DNA from 3 places in the Pseudomonas lutea genome. Region 1 is predicted to be linked to each of the others. Evidence: riboswitches for the same ligand, from Rfam matches in the RefSeq annotation. Region 1 holds a riboswitch; each other region holds the start of a gene.
What was found. Region 1 has a riboswitch for cobalamin ahead of cobW (cobalamin biosynthesis protein CobW). Riboswitches for the same ligand answer to the same signal wherever they lie in the genome.
Positions count from the first base shown of each region.

Region 2: another riboswitch for cobalamin. It lies ahead of cobO (cob(I)yrinic acid a,c-diamide adenosyltransferase); the one in region 1 lies ahead of cobW (cobalamin biosynthesis protein CobW).
Region 3: another riboswitch for cobalamin. It lies ahead of LT42_RS02890 (ABC transporter substrate-binding protein); the one in region 1 lies ahead of cobW (cobalamin biosynthesis protein CobW).

Region 1 covers NZ_JRMB01000001.1:1,295,775-1,302,068, forward strand. Annotated here, with positions in the region: gene cobN (cobaltochelatase subunit CobN) at 1-1,491, opposite strand, end outside; gene cobW (cobalamin biosynthesis protein CobW) at 1,494-2,564, opposite strand; cobalamin riboswitch at 2,693-2,915, opposite strand; cobalamin riboswitch at 3,065-3,295, shown strand; gene LT42_RS25155 (CbtB domain-containing protein) at 3,394-3,603, shown strand; gene LT42_RS05355 (CbtA family protein) at 3,615-4,334, shown strand; gene LT42_RS05360 (cobalamin biosynthesis protein) at 4,331-4,774, shown strand; gene cobM (precorrin-4 C(11)-methyltransferase) at 4,960-5,706, shown strand.
Region 2 covers NZ_JRMB01000001.1:2,297,962-2,304,255, reverse strand. Annotated here, with positions in the region: gene LT42_RS09900 (NAD-dependent deacylase) at 1-710, shown strand, start outside; gene LT42_RS09895 (C40 family peptidase) at 777-1,466, shown strand; gene LT42_RS09890 (C40 family peptidase) at 1,556-2,092, shown strand; cobalamin riboswitch at 2,254-2,479, shown strand; gene cobO (cob(I)yrinic acid a,c-diamide adenosyltransferase) at 2,586-3,197, shown strand; gene LT42_RS09880 (cobyrinic acid a,c-diamide synthase CobB) at 3,194-4,495, shown strand; gene bluB (5,6-dimethylbenzimidazole synthase) at 4,670-5,320, shown strand; gene cbiB (adenosylcobinamide-phosphate synthase CbiB) at 5,317-6,225, shown strand; gene cobD (threonine-phosphate decarboxylase CobD) at 6,218-6,294, shown strand, end outside.
Region 3 covers NZ_JRMB01000001.1:688,446-694,739, reverse strand. Annotated here, with positions in the region: gene LT42_RS02895 (aspartate/glutamate racemase family protein) at 1-518, shown strand, start outside; cobalamin riboswitch at 927-1,124, shown strand; gene LT42_RS02890 (ABC transporter substrate-binding protein) at 1,263-2,264, shown strand; gene LT42_RS02885 (FecCD family ABC transporter permease) at 2,264-3,307, shown strand; gene LT42_RS02880 (ABC transporter ATP-binding protein) at 3,304-4,098, shown strand; gene LT42_RS02875 (glucarate dehydratase family protein) at 4,864-6,138, opposite strand; gene LT42_RS02870 (MFS transporter) at 6,158-6,294, opposite strand, start outside.

The sequences.
Region 1 (6,294 bases):
GCGCAGGCCGGCGATCATCATGCGTCCGTCTCTGCACATGGGGTCGGTGTGTGGCGCTCCCCAGCGTGCGGTGACTGCCTCGCGATTGGCAGCGGGCAGCGCCTGAAACGCGGCCAGGTATTCCTCCATCGACAGGCTTTGGTGGCACGGCCGCTGGTCGAGGCTGTCCGGGTCGTTGGTGACGCCACCGAGCAAGGCGTGAATCAGCGCAGTGCCGGTGTCGGGCAGGTCCTGGACCGGGTAGCCCTCGCGCTGCATCGCGCTCAGAATGTTCAGCGCCGCCGCCGGGGTGTCGAGCCCTACGCCGTTGCCGATGCGGCCGTCACGGGTCGGGTAATTGGCGAGGATCAGCGCCACGCGCTTGTCGGCGTTGGCGGTACGCGCCAGAAGCACCCAGCGTCGGGCCAGTTCGGCAACGAAGTCCATCCGCTCCGGTTGTGCGCGATGGCACACCACATCGGACTGGCTGCGCTCGCTGCGCCACGCCAGGTCTTTGAAGCTGATGGGGCGACTGATGATGCGGCCGTCCAGTTCCGGCAACGCGATGTGCATGGCCAGGTCGCGCGGGCCGAGACCTTGAGCGCTGGCCCGCCACGCCGGTTCGTTTTCCTGGGCGCAGATGGCCTGAATCACCGGAATGTCGCGGCGAAACGGACGCACATGGGGCGCGTCAGGGCTGGACTGGGCGAACCCGGTGGTATTAAGGATGACTTCGCACTCGACCTCATCCATCCAGCCCTGCACGGCGGCCAGGCAATCAGGCTCCTTGAGACTGGCAACGGCCATTGGCAAAGGGTTCATCCCTTGCGCCATCAAGCGTTCGCAAAACACGTCGATGAAGCCGGTGTTGGCCGCCTGCAGATGGGAGCGATAGAACAGCACGGCAGCGACCGGCTGGTCGGCACGCCAGTCGGCCTGCCAGCGGGCCAGATCGGCGTTGGGGTTCTGCGGATGATAGATCACGCTGCGCGGCAGGGTTTGCGGCTCGGCCCAGGCAGCAAGGCCACCCAGCCATCGCGTGGCAATGAAGTTGAGCAACTCCTGCGCATTGTGTTTGCCGCCCTGGCGCAGGTAGTGCCAGACCCGCTCGCAGTCTTCGGTAGATTCGGTACTCAGCCCGATCAGCTCAGGGTCCGGCTTGTCGCAACCCGGCACCAGAATCAGCTTGACCCCTTTGGCCGCCAGCTCCACGAGACGCTCGACGCCGTAACGCCAGTAACTCATGCCGCCGTGCAGGGAAAGCACGATGACCTTGGCGTGACGCAGCACTTCGTCGACGTACAGGTCCACCGAGGCGTGATTCTGCACCTGCATCGGATTGGCCAGACGCAGCGTCGGATAATCATCCGGCAACTGCTGCGCGGTTTCGGCGAGCAATGCCAGATGCGAATCACCGCTGCACAGGATTACCAGCTCGGCGGGCGTCTGCCCCAGATCGGCAATGCTGTCATCGGGAACGAAACCGCCGGGCTGTGTACGCAGCAGGTGCATGGTTAGCCCTGCGTTCCGAGCGCCGCGCGCAACTGCGCTTCAAGCACAGCGGCGTCGAGTTCCTGGCCGATCAGCACCAGCCTGGTTTCGCGGACTTCGTCGGTCTTCCAGGCGCGATCAAAGTGCTTGTCGAAGCGTGTGCCGACGCCTTGAACCAGCAAGCGCATCGGCTTGCCAGGGATGGCGGCAAAGCCCTTGACGCGCAAGATGCCGTGCTGCACAACCGCCTGAGTCAGCGCGTCGAGCAACAGCGATTCATCCGCCTGGGGCAAGTTGATCGAGATCGAGTCAAACGCATCATGGTCGTGATCGTCAGCGTCATCGCCTTCATGGTGATCGTGATGGGTCTTGCGGCCATCAATGTGCAGCTCGGACTCGGCACCCAGGCCCAGCAACACGCTGATCGGCAACTGGCCCTTGCTGGCCTCGACGACTTTCACCGCAGGCGGCAGCTCTTCGGTCACCTCGGCACGCACTGCAGCCAGTGCAGCGGCATCGAGCATGTCAGCCTTGTTGAGAACGACCAGGTCAGCACTCGCCAACTGATCCGCGAACAGCTCGTGCAGCGGCGATTCGTGGTCCAGGTTCGGGTCCAGCTTGCGCTGGGCATCAACCTGATCCGGGAACGCCGCGAACGTGCCGGCCAGCACCGCCGGGCTGTCGACCACGGTGATCACGGCGTCGACGGTGCAGGCGTTGCGGATTTCCGGCCATTGAAAGGCCTGGACCAGCGGCTTGGGCAGCGCCAGCCCCGAGGTTTCGATCAGGATGTGGTCGAGGTCGCCGCGACGGGCAACCAACTCCTGCATCACCGGGAAGAATTCTTCCTGAACGGTGCAGCACAGGCAGCCGTTGGCCAGTTCGTACACCCGGCCAAGGGCTTCTTCCTCGGTGCAACCGATGGTGCACTGCTTGAGGATGTCGCCGTCGATGCCCAGCTCGCCGAATTCGTTGACGATGACCGCGATACGCCGGCCCTCGGCATTGTCGAGCATGTGCCGCAGCAAGGTGGTTTTGCCCGAGCCGAGAAAGCCGGTGACGATGGTGACGGGGAGTTTGGCCAGTGTTTTCATCGGTTGCCCTCAGGCGTGCGGCAGGGCAACGAGGACGAAAACAGCGCAGGGCCGGCAGACGCAGGCGCGCAGTTCGATTCGCCACCGGATCACCCCGCCCGGTTGTAGTGAAATGCTCCGGCTGCTGACAGGCAGTCCGATTCGAGGCAGGTCTCCTGGCTCACGGCGGCCGTTCGCTGATGCTGTGATCGGCGACGGCTATTCATCGCGCCTTCCCGCTCGCGCAGTGGCTGTGCAATGACGCTGTCCGTTTACAGTTGCGGGGGCAGCTGCGGCATGTGACCGCATTCCCTTCTTAGCGCCGGCGCCCATCAAGCAGGCAGCCTGCGAACCTCAAGTGCGCAAGGCTACGCAGTGACCGCAGGCGGGTCAATCGCCGCTGTGCGTCAATTGCCGGTGCCGTGGACTGCACGACGACCGGACGTGCCGACGCCGCCGTTACCGGGCGGATCAAGCGACCGGTTGACGGGCTGATTGACGGGGTGCGGCCCCCATGGTCTCCTACACGCCTTGTTACGGGTGCCCTTCACAGGGTGAAACGGGAAACCGGTGCGCGCAGACCTTCGGGTGCGCAAGTCCGGTGCTGCCCCCGCAACGGTAAGCGAGCGAAGCGTCAAATCCACTGTGTCGGTGACGACATGGGAAGGTGGCGCTTGCAGGCACTGACGCAGTGAAGGTTGCTGCGTGCGCCCCTCGCGAGCCCGGAGACCGGCCCGACAACGACACATAACAAACCCGCGGTGGGCGGGCGCTGTTGCGTCACTGTCGGCAATTGCCTGCGGTTTCTTTGCGCCTTTCCGTCCGCTGAATGACTTCAGAGGGAAGCGCCATGTCCATCAGTACACCCCGCCCGACTGCAACAACCGCTCCTGCCCCGGCAACAACCGTCACGGCTACGCAAAGCCAGCGTCTCGTCGCCGCCGCGGGCGCGATGCTGCTCGGCGCGTTCCTGGTCTATTTCGCCGGCTTCTCTCATATCGATGCCGTGCATAACGCTGCTCACGACACCCGCCACAGCTCTGCTTTCCCTTGCCATTGAGGCCTGCCGCCATGTTCAAACGAATCGCGCAAACAGCCGGATTCACCGGGCTGCTGGCGGCCCTGCTGCTGACGCTGCTGCAAAGCTTCTGGGTTGCACCGCTGATTCTGCAGGCGGAAACCTGGGAAAAGCCTGCGGCGGTCCAGGCACATGAGCACGCTGACGGCACCTCGGCCGGCCATGTTCATGACGCCGAGGCATGGGAACCGGAAAACGGCTGGCAGCGCGTGCTTTCTACCGCCGGCGGCAATCTGGTGGTGGCAGTGGGTTTTGCATTGATGCTGGCGGCGCTGTATACCCTGCGCGCGCCAGCCAGTGCTCGTGAAGGCGTCCTGTGGGGCTTGGCGGGCTACGCGGTGTTTGTGGTAGCGCCCACCCTCGGACTGCCGCCAGAGCTGCCCGGCACTGTGGCCGCGGACCTCACGCAACGGCAGATCTGGTGGGTGAGCACTGCAGCGTCCACTGCGGTCGGCCTGGCACTGATGGTGTTCGCCCGGCATTGGCTGCTCAAAGCGCTGGGCGCATTGATTCTGGTGGTGCCGCACCTCGTAGGCGCTCCCCAGCCAGCGGTGCACTCGGCCCTCGCGCTGGAAGCCCTGCAAACGCAGTTCAAGCTCGCATCGCTGCTGACCAACGCTGCGTTCTGGGTCGCGCTGGGTTGGATCAGCGCCTGGCTGTTTCGTCGCAGTGAGCCAGGCGCGACCCACAGCGGCCTGAATCCCGCCTTGTGAGTCCGGCGGGCGACAGACAGCGGGGGGCTCGGCCGGTGCGGGTGGTGGGTCTGGGCTGTCAGCGCGGCTGTTCGGCATCGGCACTGCGGCAGTTGATGGAGGCGTGTTTGAGCGAACATGGGCTTGCGTTGCGCGATGTCACCGCCCTCGCCTCCATCGACACCAAAGCCGATGAGCCTGGCCTTCGCGAACTGGCTGACGCACTGCAGTTAACGGTCGCGTTTTTCAGCGCCAGCGACCTTGCTGCTTACGAGCCCTCGCTGACTCATCGCTCGGACATCGCCTTTGAACGCACCGGTTGCTACGGCGTGGCGGAAAGCGCTGCGCTGGCAATGGCGGAGCGGTTGTCAGGCTTCCCAGCGACGCTGATTATCCCGCGCCGTAAAGGCGCGCAAGCGACGTTCGCATTGGCGGGCCAAAGCCCGGAGGACTGGGTTTAGCGGGGAAAGCGTCAGGCGTCACACTGCGAATTTGGGGGTGTACACACTGGCCTCTTCCCGGCTGAAGCCGGTCCCACTGAAGCAGAATGAGTGCAGACGACCGAATCACTCAGGGCTGAGTACATTTGCGGGGCGGCGACGCATCCAATGAAGCTGCGCGTACTAAATTCCATTCAGGACACTCTATGACCGTTTATTTCATCGGCGCCGGCCCCGGCGACCCGGACCTGATCACTGTCAAAGGCCAGCGGCTGATTCGTACTTGCCCGGTGATTATCTATGCAGGCTCGCTGGTGCCCGAAGCGGTGCTGGAGGGGCATCAGGCCGTTCAGGTGACCAACAGCGCCTCGCTGCATCTGGAGCAGATCATCGATTTGATGAAATCTGCTCATGCACAAGGTCAGGATGTTGCGCGTGTCCATTCTGGCGACCCCAGCCTCTATGGCGCCATCGGCGAACAGATCCGCTGCCTGCGCGACTTGCAGATCCCCTTCGAGATCATTCCCGGCGTCACCGCCACCGCTGCGTGCGCTGCCCTGCTGGGCACCGAGCTGACGCTGCCGGACATTTCCCAGACCGTGATTCTGACCCGCTACGCCGACAAGACCGACATGCCCGACGGTGAATCCCTCGGCGAGCTGGCACGCCATTGCGCGACCATGGCGATTCATCTGGGGGTAAATAACCTGGGCAAGATCGTCGCAGAACTGACCCCCCACTACGGCACGGACTGCCCGATTGCCGTGGTGCATAGGGCCAGCTGGCCGGATCAGGACTGGGTTACCGGGACCCTGGCGGATATTGAGGAAAAGGTCCGCGTCAAAGGCTTCCGACGCACCGCGCTGATTCTCGTGGGCCGGGTTTTGGACAATGACGTCTTCAGCGAGTCATCGCTGTACCAGGCTGGGCATGCTCACCTGTTCAGGCCGTAAATCCTCGCCGCAAACGTGGAATTCTGAAGGACCGGCTTGCTGGCGAACCGGATAGGTCAGCGATGAACCTATCGCCTGGTTTTACACTTTCGCCAGCAAGCCGGCTCCTACGATTTTGCTTCCACCACAAATCATGCGAACGCCGTAAATCCCCTGTACGAGCGCGCTTGCCCGCGAAGGCGCCGCCACAGCCCGCACCCTGCTTGCCTGACACACCGCTTTCGCCAGCAAGCCGGCTCCTACGAATTTGGCGTCCACCACAAATCATGCGAACGCCGTAAATCCCCTGTACGAGCGCGCTTGCCCGCGAAGGCGCCGCCACAGCCAGCACCCTGCTTGCCTGACACACCGCTTTCGCCAGCAAGCCGGCTCCTACGAATTTGGCGTCCACCACAAATCATACGAACGCCGTAAATCCCCTGTAGGAGCGCGCTTGCCCGCGAAGGCGCCGCCACAGCCAGCACCCTGCTTGCCTGACACACCGCTTTCGCCAGCAAGCCGGCTCTTACGAATTTGGCGTCCACCACAAATCATACGAACGCCGTAAATCCCCTGTAGGAGCGCGCTTGCCCGCGAAGGCGCCGTCAC
Region 2 (6,294 bases), 1.0 Mb from region 1:
TCATCACCGGCGCCGGCCTCTCGGCGGATTCGGGTTTACCGACTTACCGCGGCGTAGGCGGCTTGTATAACGGCCAGACGGATGACGGACTGCCCATCGAGATGGCGTTGTCCGGCCCCATGCTGCGCCGCGATCCCGCCCTTTGCTGGAAGTACATCGCACAATTGGGCAGCGCTTGCCTGGGAGGACGTCCCAATGCGGCGCACTATGCCATCGCCGAATTGCAACGACGCAAGCCGGAGTGCTGGGTGTTGACGCAGAACGTGGACGGCTACCACCGTGCGGCGGGCAGTCCGTCCGAACGCTTGATCGAGATACATGGACAGCTCGCGCCGCTGTACTGTCAATCTTGTGGCGCCGAGGATCCGCTGTTGAGTGAGCATCTCGCTCGACCCCTCCCACCGCTGTGCGCCTGCTGTAATGGCGTTTTGCGGCCACCGGTGGTGTTATTTGGGGAGATGTTGCCGGAGTTGGCACTGAACGTGCTTCAGGAGGAGATGGCGAAAGGCTTTGACGCTGTTCTCAGCATCGGAACCACTGCCAGCTTCCCCTACATCCATGAGCCTATGTTGCGTGCTCGTGTCGCGGGAGGCTTTGCTGCCGAAATCAATCCCTCGCCGACCGATCATTCCGCGCACATGGATGCGTTTCTGAGGTGTAAAGCCTTAGAAGTGATGGACGACATCGTAAGTCACATTTGTTTCGATTGAATTTGCAAATGATGACGATAGAGGGCATAGTCTCGGCTTCTTTACACCTCAGCCACGGTCGTGCCCATGCTATACCGCTTCGCACCCCTCGTGCCTCTCGCACTCGTAACGCTGCTGTTCGGCTGCGCGGCCCAGATGCCAGCGTCGCAACAGCAGTCGCAGAGCCCGCAATTCCGGGACGCTGCCACCGCTCAATCCGCCAGCAAGCGTGCTGATTACGCATCCGCCCTGCTGGATGACGAAGTCGCCACCGAAGACGAACTCGCTCAATTCGCTGACAACAAGCCTTACCGTTTGCCGGTTCTGGCTGACAGCATCCTTGAACGTGGCAAATCCTTGATAGGCACGCGCTATCGCTTCGGCGGTACGTCGACCACTTCAGGCTTCGACTGCAGCGGCTTCATTGGTTATCTCTTCCGTGAAGAGGCCGGCATGAGCCTGCCACGTTCTTCGCGCGAAATGATCAACATCGATGCACCCCTGATCAAGCGCAATGACCTCAAGCCTGGCGATCTCTTGTTCTTCAGCACTGCCGGCCGCGGCCGCGTCAGCCACGCAGGCATCTATCTGGGCGATGACCAGTTCATCCATTCCAGCAGCCGTCGCAGTGGCGGCGTTCGTGTTGACAGCCTTGACGACGCCTACTGGTCCCGTACCTTCATCGAAGCCAAACGCGCACTGGCCATGGCACCTTCAACGGTCCCTGAAACCACTACCGCGATGACCTCGACTACAATCAAGCGCCAACACCGTTAATCCCGGGCGCGCAAAGGGGCTAAACCCTGCTTGCGCGCGATTCCGGCTACCGGCAAAGTAAGCTGCATCCCGCACAGGTTGTCGTGTTTATGTCGTTAACGGTTCGCCTGACTGTTGCTCTCCTGGCCATGCTGCTGGCCGCATGTTCCAGCACGCCACCGCCCGCGCCACGCAAGGTCGTCTACCGGCCTGTCGTCTCCGCTCCTCCGCAATTTCCCTCACCGCTCGCTGACGACGTGCTGCTGCGCGCCATCGGGCTGGTGGGCACCCCGTATCGCTGGGGTGGAAATACGCCAGATTCGGGCTTCGACTGCAGCGGCCTGATCGGCTATGTCTACCACGATGCTGCCGGTATCAACTTGCCGCGATCCACGCGGGAAATGATCACGCTGCGTGGGCCCGATATCGACCGTAGCCAGCTGCAGACCGGCGATCTGGTGTTCTTCGCCACGGGTGGAGGCTCGAACGTCAGCCACGCCGGCATCTATGTCGGCGAGGGGCGTTTCGTCCACGCCCCGGCCACCGGCGGTACGGTCAAGCTCGACAGCCTCGACAAGCCTTATTGGCAGAAAGCCTGGCTGAACGCCAAACGCGTCATCCAGCCATCAAACCTCGCTAAGCAATGATCTCTCCTGACGCAGCGTGTTCAAAGGCCGTTGGCCAGCGAACACTCCACCGGTGGCTCCTGCAGATTGCGTTTTGACAATGGCCAGGCTCGATCGGATCTGCGCCGCATCAGTGCGCCATGTGCGATCCCTCGATTGACGCTCCCCAGTCAACCCTCTAACCTTCGCCGCATGTTTCAGGTGCCCGGGACTCATGGGTCCGCAGGGTGAAACAGGGAAGCCGGTGCGACCGCATGTTGCGATCAATCCCGGCGCTGCCTCCGCAACGGTAAATGAGTCAAGGCCACGCACGATGCCACTGTGTTCATTGAGCATGGGAAGGCGCCTGGCCCGCCGCTTCGGCGGCAACTCATGAGTCCGGAGACCGGCCTGATCCATCGAACAGCATCACGGAGGGCGATGCTCTGCTGCAGGCCGGCCGTGTCCGGTGCCTGCTGTCAGTCTTTGCCTGTGCCCTCCGTTTGCCACACTTGCCCTCAAGCGGAGAGCTGAGATGAGCGAATCCCCCGAACGAGACGAACGCCACCTGGCGCGCATGCTGCGCAAAAAGGCGGTGATGGACGAGCGCATATCCAGCGCACCCAACGAATGTGGGTTGCTGCTGGTGCTGACCGGTAATGGCAAGGGCAAGAGCAGTTCTGCCTTCGGCATGCTCGCCCGCGCCATGGGGCATGGCATGCAATGCGGCGTCGTGCAGTTCATCAAAGGCCGCAACAGCACCGGCGAAGAGCTGTTCTTCCGCCGCTTCCCCGAGCAAGTGCGCTATCACGTCATGGGCGAAGGCTTTACCTGGGAAACCCAGGATCGGCAGCGTGACATTGCCGCAGCCGAATCTGCCTGGGCCGTGACCCGGGAAATGCTCAACGACGCTTCTCTGGGCCTGGTGGTTCTGGACGAGCTGAACATTGCCCTCAAGCACGGCTATCTTGACCTGGAGCAGGTGCTGAGCGACCTGCAGGCGCGTCCGCCGATGCAGCACGTCATCGTCACCGGTCGCGGTGCAAAACAAGAGCTGATTGATCTTTCCGACACTGTGTCCGAGATCGGCGTGGTCAAGCACGCTTTTCAAGCGGGCATCAAGGCGCAAAAAGGCATCGAGCTGTGAGTGATCGCCAACCCCGGCATTGCCCGGCCGTGTTGATCGCCGCGCCCGCATCAGGCCAAGGCAAAACCACCGTCACTGCGGCACTGGCCCGCTTGCACCGCAATCAGGGGCGAAAGGTGCGGGTGTTCAAATGCGGCCCCGACTTTCTCGATCCGATGATTCTTGAGCGCGCCAGCGGCCACCCGGTTTACCAGCTGGACATGTGGATGGTCGGCGAAGCCGAAAGCCGCCGCTTGTTGTGGGAAGCCGCCGCCGAAGCGGACCTGATTCTCATCGAAGGCGTCATGGGTCTGTTCGACGGCACGCCTTCGAGCGCGGACCTGGCCCGGCGCTTCGGCGTGCCCGTGCTGGGGGTCATCGATGGCACGGCCATGGCGCAAACCTTTGGCGCTCTGGCGCTGGGTCTGGCGCGTTATCAGCCGGACCTGCCGTTCGCGGGTGTGCTGGCCAACCGCGTCGGTACGGTGCGCCACGCGCAGTTGCTGGAAGGCAGTTTGACCGAGGGCCTGCGCTGGTACGGTGCGCTGTCCCGCGAGACCGGCATCGAACTGCCCAGCCGTCACCTCGGGCTGGTTCAGGCCAGCGAACTGAACGATCTGGACGCGCGCCTGGATGCCGCTGCCGCAGCGCTGGGCAGCACCTGCGATGCCACGCTGCCGCCGCCAGTGACCTTTACCGCGCCGGAGCATGTTCCTGCCGAACCTTTACTCGCCGGTGTACGCATTGCGATCGCCCACGATGAAGCCTTCGCCTTCTTCTACGGCGCGAGCCTGGACCTGTTGCGGGAAATGGGCGCCGAGTTGCTGTTCTTTTCGCCGATCCGCGACCGCGAGTTGCCCGACGCAGATGGCCTGTATCTGCCAGGCGGTTACCCGGAACTGCACCACACGGCCCTCGCTGAAAATCATGGGATGCGTGCCGCCATTCGCGCCCATCATGCGGCCGGCAAACCGCTCCTCGCGGAATGCGGGGGCATGTTGTACCTGCTCGACGCCTTGACCGATGTTGAGGGTCAGCGTGCTGAAGGGGTTGGCTTGCTCAAGGGCGAAGCGGTGATGCAAAAACGGCTGGCGGCGCTGGCGCTGCAATCGGTCGAGCTGCCGGAAGGCACGCTGCGCGGCCACACGTATCACCATTCCCTGACCAGCACCGAACTCACGCCTATCGCCCGTGGCCTCAGCCCCAACGGCGGGCGTGGCGCTGAGGCGGTGTACCGCGAGGGGCGCATGACTGCTTCCTACGTGCATTTCTACTTCCCCTCAAATCCTCAGGCGGTGGCGGCGCTGTTTTTGCCATGAACATGCCTGATCTCGGTCTTCTGTCGCTGCCTCCTTGTGGGAGCGAGCTTGCTCGCGAAGGCTGTCTGTCTGACGTATTTGCCTGTCTGACCCAGCGCTTTCGCGAGCAAGCTCACTCCCACAATGGCTGCATCGACGGTGATTCCTGTGTTTCAAACGCGGGGCAGGCAATCCATGACTGACCACACCTTCACCGATCCCGAACGCGCCGCCGTTTACCGCGCCATCGCCGAGCGTCGAGACATGCGTCACTTCGCAGGCGGCGTGGTTGCGCCCCAATTGTTGAATCGTCTGCTGGAAGCAGCTCACCACGCCCCGAGCGTCGGGCTGATGCAGCCGTGGCGCTTCATCCGCATCACCGATTCGGCGCTGCGTGCGCAGATACAAGCCCAGGTGGAAGAAGAGCGCATCCGCACTGCCGAAGCACTGGGCGAGCGTTCCGACGACTTCATGAAGCTCAAAGTCGAGGGCATCACCGACTGCGCCGAAGTGCTGGTGGCAGCGCTGATGGATGACCGTGAAAAGCATATCTTCGGCCGCCGGACCTTGCCGGAAATGGACATGGCCTCGTTGTCGTGCGCCATTCAAAACCTATGGCTGGCGGCGCGCGCCGAGGGCCTGGGGATGGGCTGGGTGTCGTTGTTCGAGCCACAGGCACTGGCCGAGTTGCTCAAGATGCCAACCGGTTCGAAACCCCTGGCCATTCTGTGTCTGGGCCCGGTCAAGGAATTTTACCCGGCACCGATGCTGGTGCTGGAGGGCTGGGCGCAGCCGCGCGCGGTGCAAGAGCTGGTCTACCAGAACACATGGGGAGTGACTGAATGAGTGTGGCGTTGTTGAGCGTCGCCGGGGTGGCGCTGGACGCGCTGCTAGGTGAGCCCAAACGGAACCACCCGTTGGTAGCGTTCGGTCGTTTTGCCGAGCGCATCGAACAACGCCTGAACGCGGCCGGCAGGGGCTGGCGCAGCCATGGCGTGACGGCGTGGTTCATCGCTGTGATCCCGCTGACACTGATTGCAACGCTGCTCAGTTGGCTGCCGTTCATTGGCTGGCTGGTGGAAGTGCTGGCGCTGTATTGCGCGCTGGGTTTGCGCAGTCTGGGTGAGCACGTCGAACCGGTGGCCCAGGCGCTGCGCAGCGACAATCTGGACGAAGCCCGTCGACGGGTGGGCTATCTGGTCAGCCGGCAGACTGCGGAGCTGGACAGCACCGAAGTGGCCCGTGCGGCGACCGAGTCGGTGCTGGAAAACGGCAGCGACGCCGTGTTCGCGGCGATCTTCTGGTTTGTTGTGCTCGGCGCACCGGGCGTCGTGCTTTACCGCCTGAGCAATACGCTCGACGCGATGTGGGGCTATCGTAACGAACGCTTTGAACGCTTCGGCTGGGCGGCGGCGAAAATCGACGACCTGCTCAACTATATTCCGGCCCGCCTGGTAGCGCTGACCTACGCGCTGCTGGGCAACACACGACTTGCGCTGCGTTGCTGGCGCACCCAGGCACCGAAGTGGGACAGCCCCAACGCCGGGCCGGTAATGGCTGCCGGGGCTGGCGCTTTGGGCGTCGAACTCGGTGGCCCGGCGATTTACCACGGCGAGCTGCATGATCGCGCGACCTTGGGCGACGGCGTGCCGGCGGACGCCGACTCGATTGATCGCGGTTGGCAACTGGTGCAGCGCGGCGTGTGGCTGTGGTTGCTGATCTTGTGTCTGGGGACAGAATTTTATGCTTGAACACGGCGGCCGATTGCGTGGAGCAGTCCTGAAGTACGGCATTGATGAAGCGGACTGGCTTGACCTGTC
Region 3 (6,294 bases), 610 kb from region 1:
ACGCAGTGATTCAGGCCGGCTACGGTGAACACGGCCGCGAGGGGCTGCAGGAATTGCTGGAGGTGCCGGTGGTGGACATCACCGAGGCTGCCGCCAGCCTGGCGATGTTGCTGGGCCATAAATATTCGGTGGTGACTACGCTGGATCGCACGGTGCCCTTGATCGAGGACCGCCTGAAACTCGCCGGGGTGTACGAGCGTTGCGCGTCGGTGAGGGCCAGTGGCATGAGCGTGCTAGAGCTTGAAGCGTCGCCGCAACGGGCGATTGAAGCGATCGTTGCCCAGGCGCTCGAAGCGGTAAACGAGGACAAGGCCGAGGTGATTTGCCTGGGCTGCGGCGGCATGGCCGGACTGGATCAGCAGATACGCGGGAGCGCGGGTGTGCCGGTGGTGGATGGGGTGACGGCAGCGGTGGCGCTGGCCGAGTCGCTGGTGCGTCTGGGCCTGAAGACTTCGAAGGTACGGACGTATGCGCCGCCCAGAACCAAGAAGATGATCGGCTGGCCGTTTAAGCTGTAGCCACTCAAACTTGTTCCATCGACTTTTTCATCCCCTACGGCGTAATGGGTTGAACGCCCCACTCACTGTAGGAGCCGGCTTGCTGGCGAACCCGCGGTGTCAGGCGGGAAATCCACGTATGACACACCGCTTTCGCCAGCAAGCCGGCTCCTACAGACCGTATGCGCCTCATCAGCCCGCGTATTTTGATGCGCCCCGTCTCGCGTTCGGCGGGTGGCGGTTGGCGTTGTGCGTTCGGCGTTCGGCGTTCGGCGTTCGGCGTTCGGCTTACGGCTTACGGCGCTTGACGCTTGGCTCTTGGGGGGCGGTTATAAGGCGCAGCCTTAGGCGCAAGAAGCGTTGCCGTCGCGCATTGGTTCTCGTGGTCTGGCGTATCACCCGCCGCATTCGCCTCGGCGGGTTGAATCGTTTAGTATGCCCGACGCCGGTTTCCACTCGGAATTAATAGGGAATCCAAAGGCGCGAGCCCTCGTGCTGAAATGGAACTGCCCCCGCAACTGTAGGCGCTGAGCCCTGCTTGCTGTTCGCCACTGGGGTTTCCCCGGGAAGGCCGAAGCACGGCATTGATGCGCCAGTCAGGAGACCTGCCGGCCAGCTTATTCATTCACCGGCGGGGTGTCCGGGGAAGGACACCCGTTCGCCCGTTGCGCGAACCCTGCGCTTGCCGTTCCCATGGCCGGCCTGTCGGGATGACCTTTCCAGCGCCTGCTTCGCCAGCATTCAGGCTTTCCGGAGATCGCTGTCATGCCGCTGCGCCGCCTCGCTGCCCTGCTCGTCACCCTGACGCTGCCTACCGCTGCCCTCGCCGCCTCAACGGCTTACCCGCTGAGCGTGGACAATTGTGGCCAGACGCTGACCATCACCCATGCCCCGCAAAAAACCGTGACCATCGGCCAGGCCGCCACCGAGATGCTGTATGCGCTGGGGCTGGGCAAACAGGTCGTCGGCACGTCACTGTGGTTCAATCCGGTGCTGCCCGAATACCAGGCACTCAACGACAATATTGATCGTCTGGCCGACAACGCGCCAAGCTTCGAATCGGTGATTGGCAAGCGTCCGGATTTCGTCCCCGTGCAGTTCGAATGGATGGTCGGGCCACAAGGCGCAGTCGGCACCCGCGAGCAGTTTCAGGATCTGCACATCCCGACGTACATCCTGCCCTCCGACTGCGAGGGCAAAAACAACCGCGTCGGCGCCGACGGTACCCGTCTCGAGGCCTTCCGCGTCGACACGCTGTACAAGAGCCTGCGTCAACTCGCGCAGATCTACGATGTTCAAGATCGCGGCGAACAATTGATCACCCGCTACCAGCAGCGTCTGGCCCATGCCGTCACCCAGGCAAGCACCCATGATGGCCAGCCTGTGTCGGCGCTGTTCTGGTTTTCCAGCCCGGACCTCAACGTCGACCCCTATGTAGCCGGGCGCAAGGGCATCCCCAACTTCATGCTCGACACCCTGGGCATGCGCAACGTCATTGACTCCGACGAGGAGTGGCCCACCGTGGGCTGGGAAACCATCGCCAAGGCCAACCCCGACGTGCTGGTCATTGCTCGCATGGACCGTCGTCGATTCCCGGCCGATGACCATGAAAAGAAACTGGCGTTTCTCCGCTCCGATCCGGTCACGCGTAACATGGACGCGGTCAAGAACAACCGCATCGTGATCATGGACGCCAGCGCGATGGAGTCCAGCGTCAGGCTGTTCGACGGGATCGAGCAACTCGCCCAGGCCACCCTCGCCCGATGATGCGATCGAGTAAACGTCACGCGAACCTGGCCCGGCTGTGCGCCCATGGTGTCTGGGCCAGCGTGCTGCTGATCCTGGCGGTGCTCGCCGGGGTTGCGATCGGCGAGACCTCCATCAGCCTGTCGGTGATTGTTCAGGTGCTGGCGAACAAGCTCTGGGCGGCGGGCTATGCGCTGGACCCGATCGATGAAGGGATCGTCTGGAATTACCGTCTGACCCGGGCCATCGTTGCTGCTACCTGCGGTGCGGGGCTGGCGGTGTCGGGGGTGGTGCTGCAGTCGTTGCTGCGCAACCCGCTGGCGGACCCTTATCTGTTGGGGATATCCGCCGGAGCCTCAACTGGCGCAGTGCTGGTGGCTATCATCGGCGTAGGCGCCGGGACGGTCTCGCTCTCCACCGGTGCCTTCGCCGGTGCGCTCGCCGCCTTCGCCCTGGTCGCCCTGCTTGCCCGCTCCTCCAGGGGCCAGACGCCTGCGGCCCAGATCATTCTGGCGGGCATCGCGGGGTCTCAATTGTTCAACGCGTTGACGTCCTTTCTCATCACCAAATCGGCCAGTGCCGAGCAGGCGCGCGGGATCATGTTCTGGTTGCTGGGCAATCTCAGCGGCGTGCGCTGGTCGTCGGTCGCGTTGTCGGTGCCGGTGGTGGTGTTCGGTTTGCTGGTGTGCCTGATGCACCGACGATCACTGGACGCGTTTACGTTTGGCACCGATTCGGCGGCCTCGCTGGGCATTCCGGTGCGCCGGGTGCAGGCGGTGCTGATCGGCACCGCCGCGTTGATGACCGCTGTGATGGTGTCGATCGTCGGCTCCATCGGCTTCGTCGGCCTGGTGATTCCCCACGCAGTGCGATTGATGGCGGGCGTGCGCCATGCACGGCTCTTGCCCCTGAGCGCCCTCATCGGCGCGCTGTTCATGATTGCCGCCGATGTGCTGTCGCGCACGCTGATCAAGGGCCAGGTATTGCCCATCGGGGTCATCACGGCGCTGGTGGGCGCGCCGGTGTTTGCGTTGATTCTGGTGCGCGGGAGCCGCGGCCGATGAACGCCCGACACGAGGTACCCCATGCAATGGTCGAGGCGCGTGGCCTGAGCTACTCGGTCAAGGGCGAGCATTTGCTGTGTGGGGTTGATCTGTCGATCCGCGCGGGGGAAAACCTCGGCGTGGTCGGGCCCAATGGTTCAGGAAAATCGACGCTGCTGAAGTTGCTGGCCGGCATTCAGACGCCCACTCGCGGCGAGGTCTGGCTGGGCCGGCAGCGTTTGCCGACGCTGAGCCGGCGTGTCATCGCCCGACAGTTGGCGGTGGTGGAGCAACACGCGCAGACCAGCGATTCGATCAGCCTGCAGCAGGCGGTGGAGCTGGGGCGTACCCCCTGGCTGTCGGCGCTGAGACCGTGGAGCGAGGACGATACCCGCATCGTGGCCCAGGCGATTGCCGATGTGCATCTGCAGCATCTGGCCCAGCGGCCCTGGCATACGTTGTCGGGGGGTGAGCAGCAGCGAGCGCATATTGCGCGGGCGCTGGCGCAACGGCCGCAGGTGTTGTTGCTGGATGAGCCGACCAATCATCTGGACATTCAGCAGCAGTTGTCGATTTTGCGGCTGGTGCAGCAGTTGCCGGTGACGACGGTGATGGCTTTGCATGATTTGAATCAGGCGCTGGGGTGTGATCGTCTGGCGGTGATGGCAGGCGGCCGGCTGGTGGCGTTGGGTTCACCGTATGAGGTGTTGACGCCTGAGCGGCTGGAGGCGGTTTTCGGGGTGCAGGGGCACTGGTTGGTGGATCCGTTTGACGGGGCGCGGATGTTACGGTTGCGGGTGGGGTCGGGTTGAGGCTTTGAGATCAGGATCAAGATCAGGATCAGGACCAGGATCAAGATCTAAGGCGTCGGCCTAACGGCCTCGGGTTTCGCCTTCGGCGAGTTACTTGGAAAAGTCGAAAGTCGCACCATCCCCAAGTAACCAAAGGTGCCTGCTCCTGGTTTGGCCCCTCCTTCGTCGGGGTTCCTTCACTCCGGTCCCGCTCCGTGGGCCCGCCGCCATCCGCCATCCATGGCGGGGGGCGGCTCTCGCGGCTTCCATGCCGCTCGGCTCACGGAGCGAGACCTACGTTCAGCCTGCACCCAAGTCGCGTTTGGTGGTGTCTGGGCTTTTTGCGTTTGAAGATCAAAAGCAGATCGGAAGCAGATCAGAAGCAGGTCAGAAGCTTCCCGGCTGAAGCCAGTCCCACAGTCCGGTGCGGTCAACCCTACTCTCATGGCATGCACGCGCTGCTGTTAGTGGGACTGGCTTTAGCCGGGAAGAGGCCAGTTCAGGCGCTGACGGATCTGCGGCCTGAACGATGCTGTTTGATCGTACCCACGCTCAGCGTGGGCACGCATCCCGGGAAGCTCCGCGTCACCCCCGGTCCCACTGGCTGAACACAGTCCTGTAGGAGCCGGCTTGCTGGCGAAAGCGGTGGGTCTGCAACGAGGATGCCCGCTGACCCCATGCGTTATCTGCTCGCTGATGGTGCCCACGCTCCGCGTGGGTATGCATCCCGTGACGCTCCGCGTCACACCCCGTCCCACGACTGCACCGCTGGCCATTCCCCTGACCTCAATACCTCGGCTTGACCGCTTTCCACTCGGGTTTGTATTTCTGCATCTGCCGAACGTCGTCACGTTGGCGGATCCCGCAGCTCAAGAACTGGTCGTTGAGTTTGCCGAGCTGGTCATAGTCAAGTTCAAGGCCCAGCCCGGGCTCGCGGGTGAGGTGGACGCAGCCGTCGACGATGGGCAGTTTGCCGCCTTTGATCACTTCTTCGTCCGGTTCTTGCCACGGGTAGTGAGTGTCGCAGGCGAAGTCCAGGTTCGGAACAGCGGCGGCGACGTGGGTCATGGCCATGAGACTGATGCCCAGGTGTGAGTTGGAGTGCATCGACACCCCAAGACCGAAGGTTTCACACATCTTCGCCAGCGCCTGGGTGTCGCGCAGCCCGCCCCAGTAATGGTGGTCGGCGAGCACGATCTGCACGCTGTTCAAGGCGACGCTGCGGCGGAATTCGTCGAAGTCGGTCACGACCATATTGGTCGCCAACGGCAGGCCGGTGCGTTTGTGCAGCTCGGCCATGCCCTCCAGGCCCGGCGTCGGGTCTTCGTAGTACTGCAAGTCGTCACCGAGCAGTTCGGCCATGCGGATGGAGGTTTCCAGCGACCAGTTACCGTTCGGGTCGATGCGCAGGGGATATCCCGGAAAGGCTTTTTTCAACGCCTTGATGCACGACACCTCGTGCTCGGGTTCCAGCGCGCCTGCCTTGAGCTTGACGCTTTTGAAGCCGTAGGCCTCGATCATCCGCCGCGCCTGGGCGACGATTTGCTCTTCACTCAGGGCCTCACCCCAACTGTCCGGTGCATAGGGCGAGTCGGCGTGCTGGGCGTATTTGAAAAACAGGTAAGCGCTGAACGGCACACGATCACGAACAGCCCCGCCCAACAGGTCAACCAGGGGCAGGTTCATCGAGCGTGCCTGTACGTCGAGAAACGCCACCTCAAAGGCCGAGTAGGCGTTACTCACGGCTTTGCTGGCGTGGGAGCCGGGCGCCAGCTCGGCACCGGCAACGCTCGCGGGCTTGTTTGCCGCGACGGTGGCTTTGACCACCGCGCGCAGTTGGTTGAGGTTGAACGGGTCCATGCCGATGAGCTGGCTCTGCAACTGCTGCTGGATCGCAAGCGCCGGCGCATCGCCGTAGCTTTCGCCCAGGCCGATGTAGCCGTTGTCGGTTTCGACCTCAATGATCGAGCGCAACGCAAAGGGCTCATGGATGCCGCTGGCGTTGAGCAAGGGCGGATCACGAAAGGCGATCGGTGTGACAGCGACGCGTATGATTTTCAAAATGACTTCTCCCGGTCAATCAGGGTTTCAGGCTGGGGGTTGAGCTGAGCGAGGCGGCGGCATGACGCGGATCCGGCTCAGCCAACGGCGGGCGGCGTGGCTCACCTCGCGGCGTGGTGCGGGCAAAAAAGATCACCACTGCCGCCACCAGCGAGG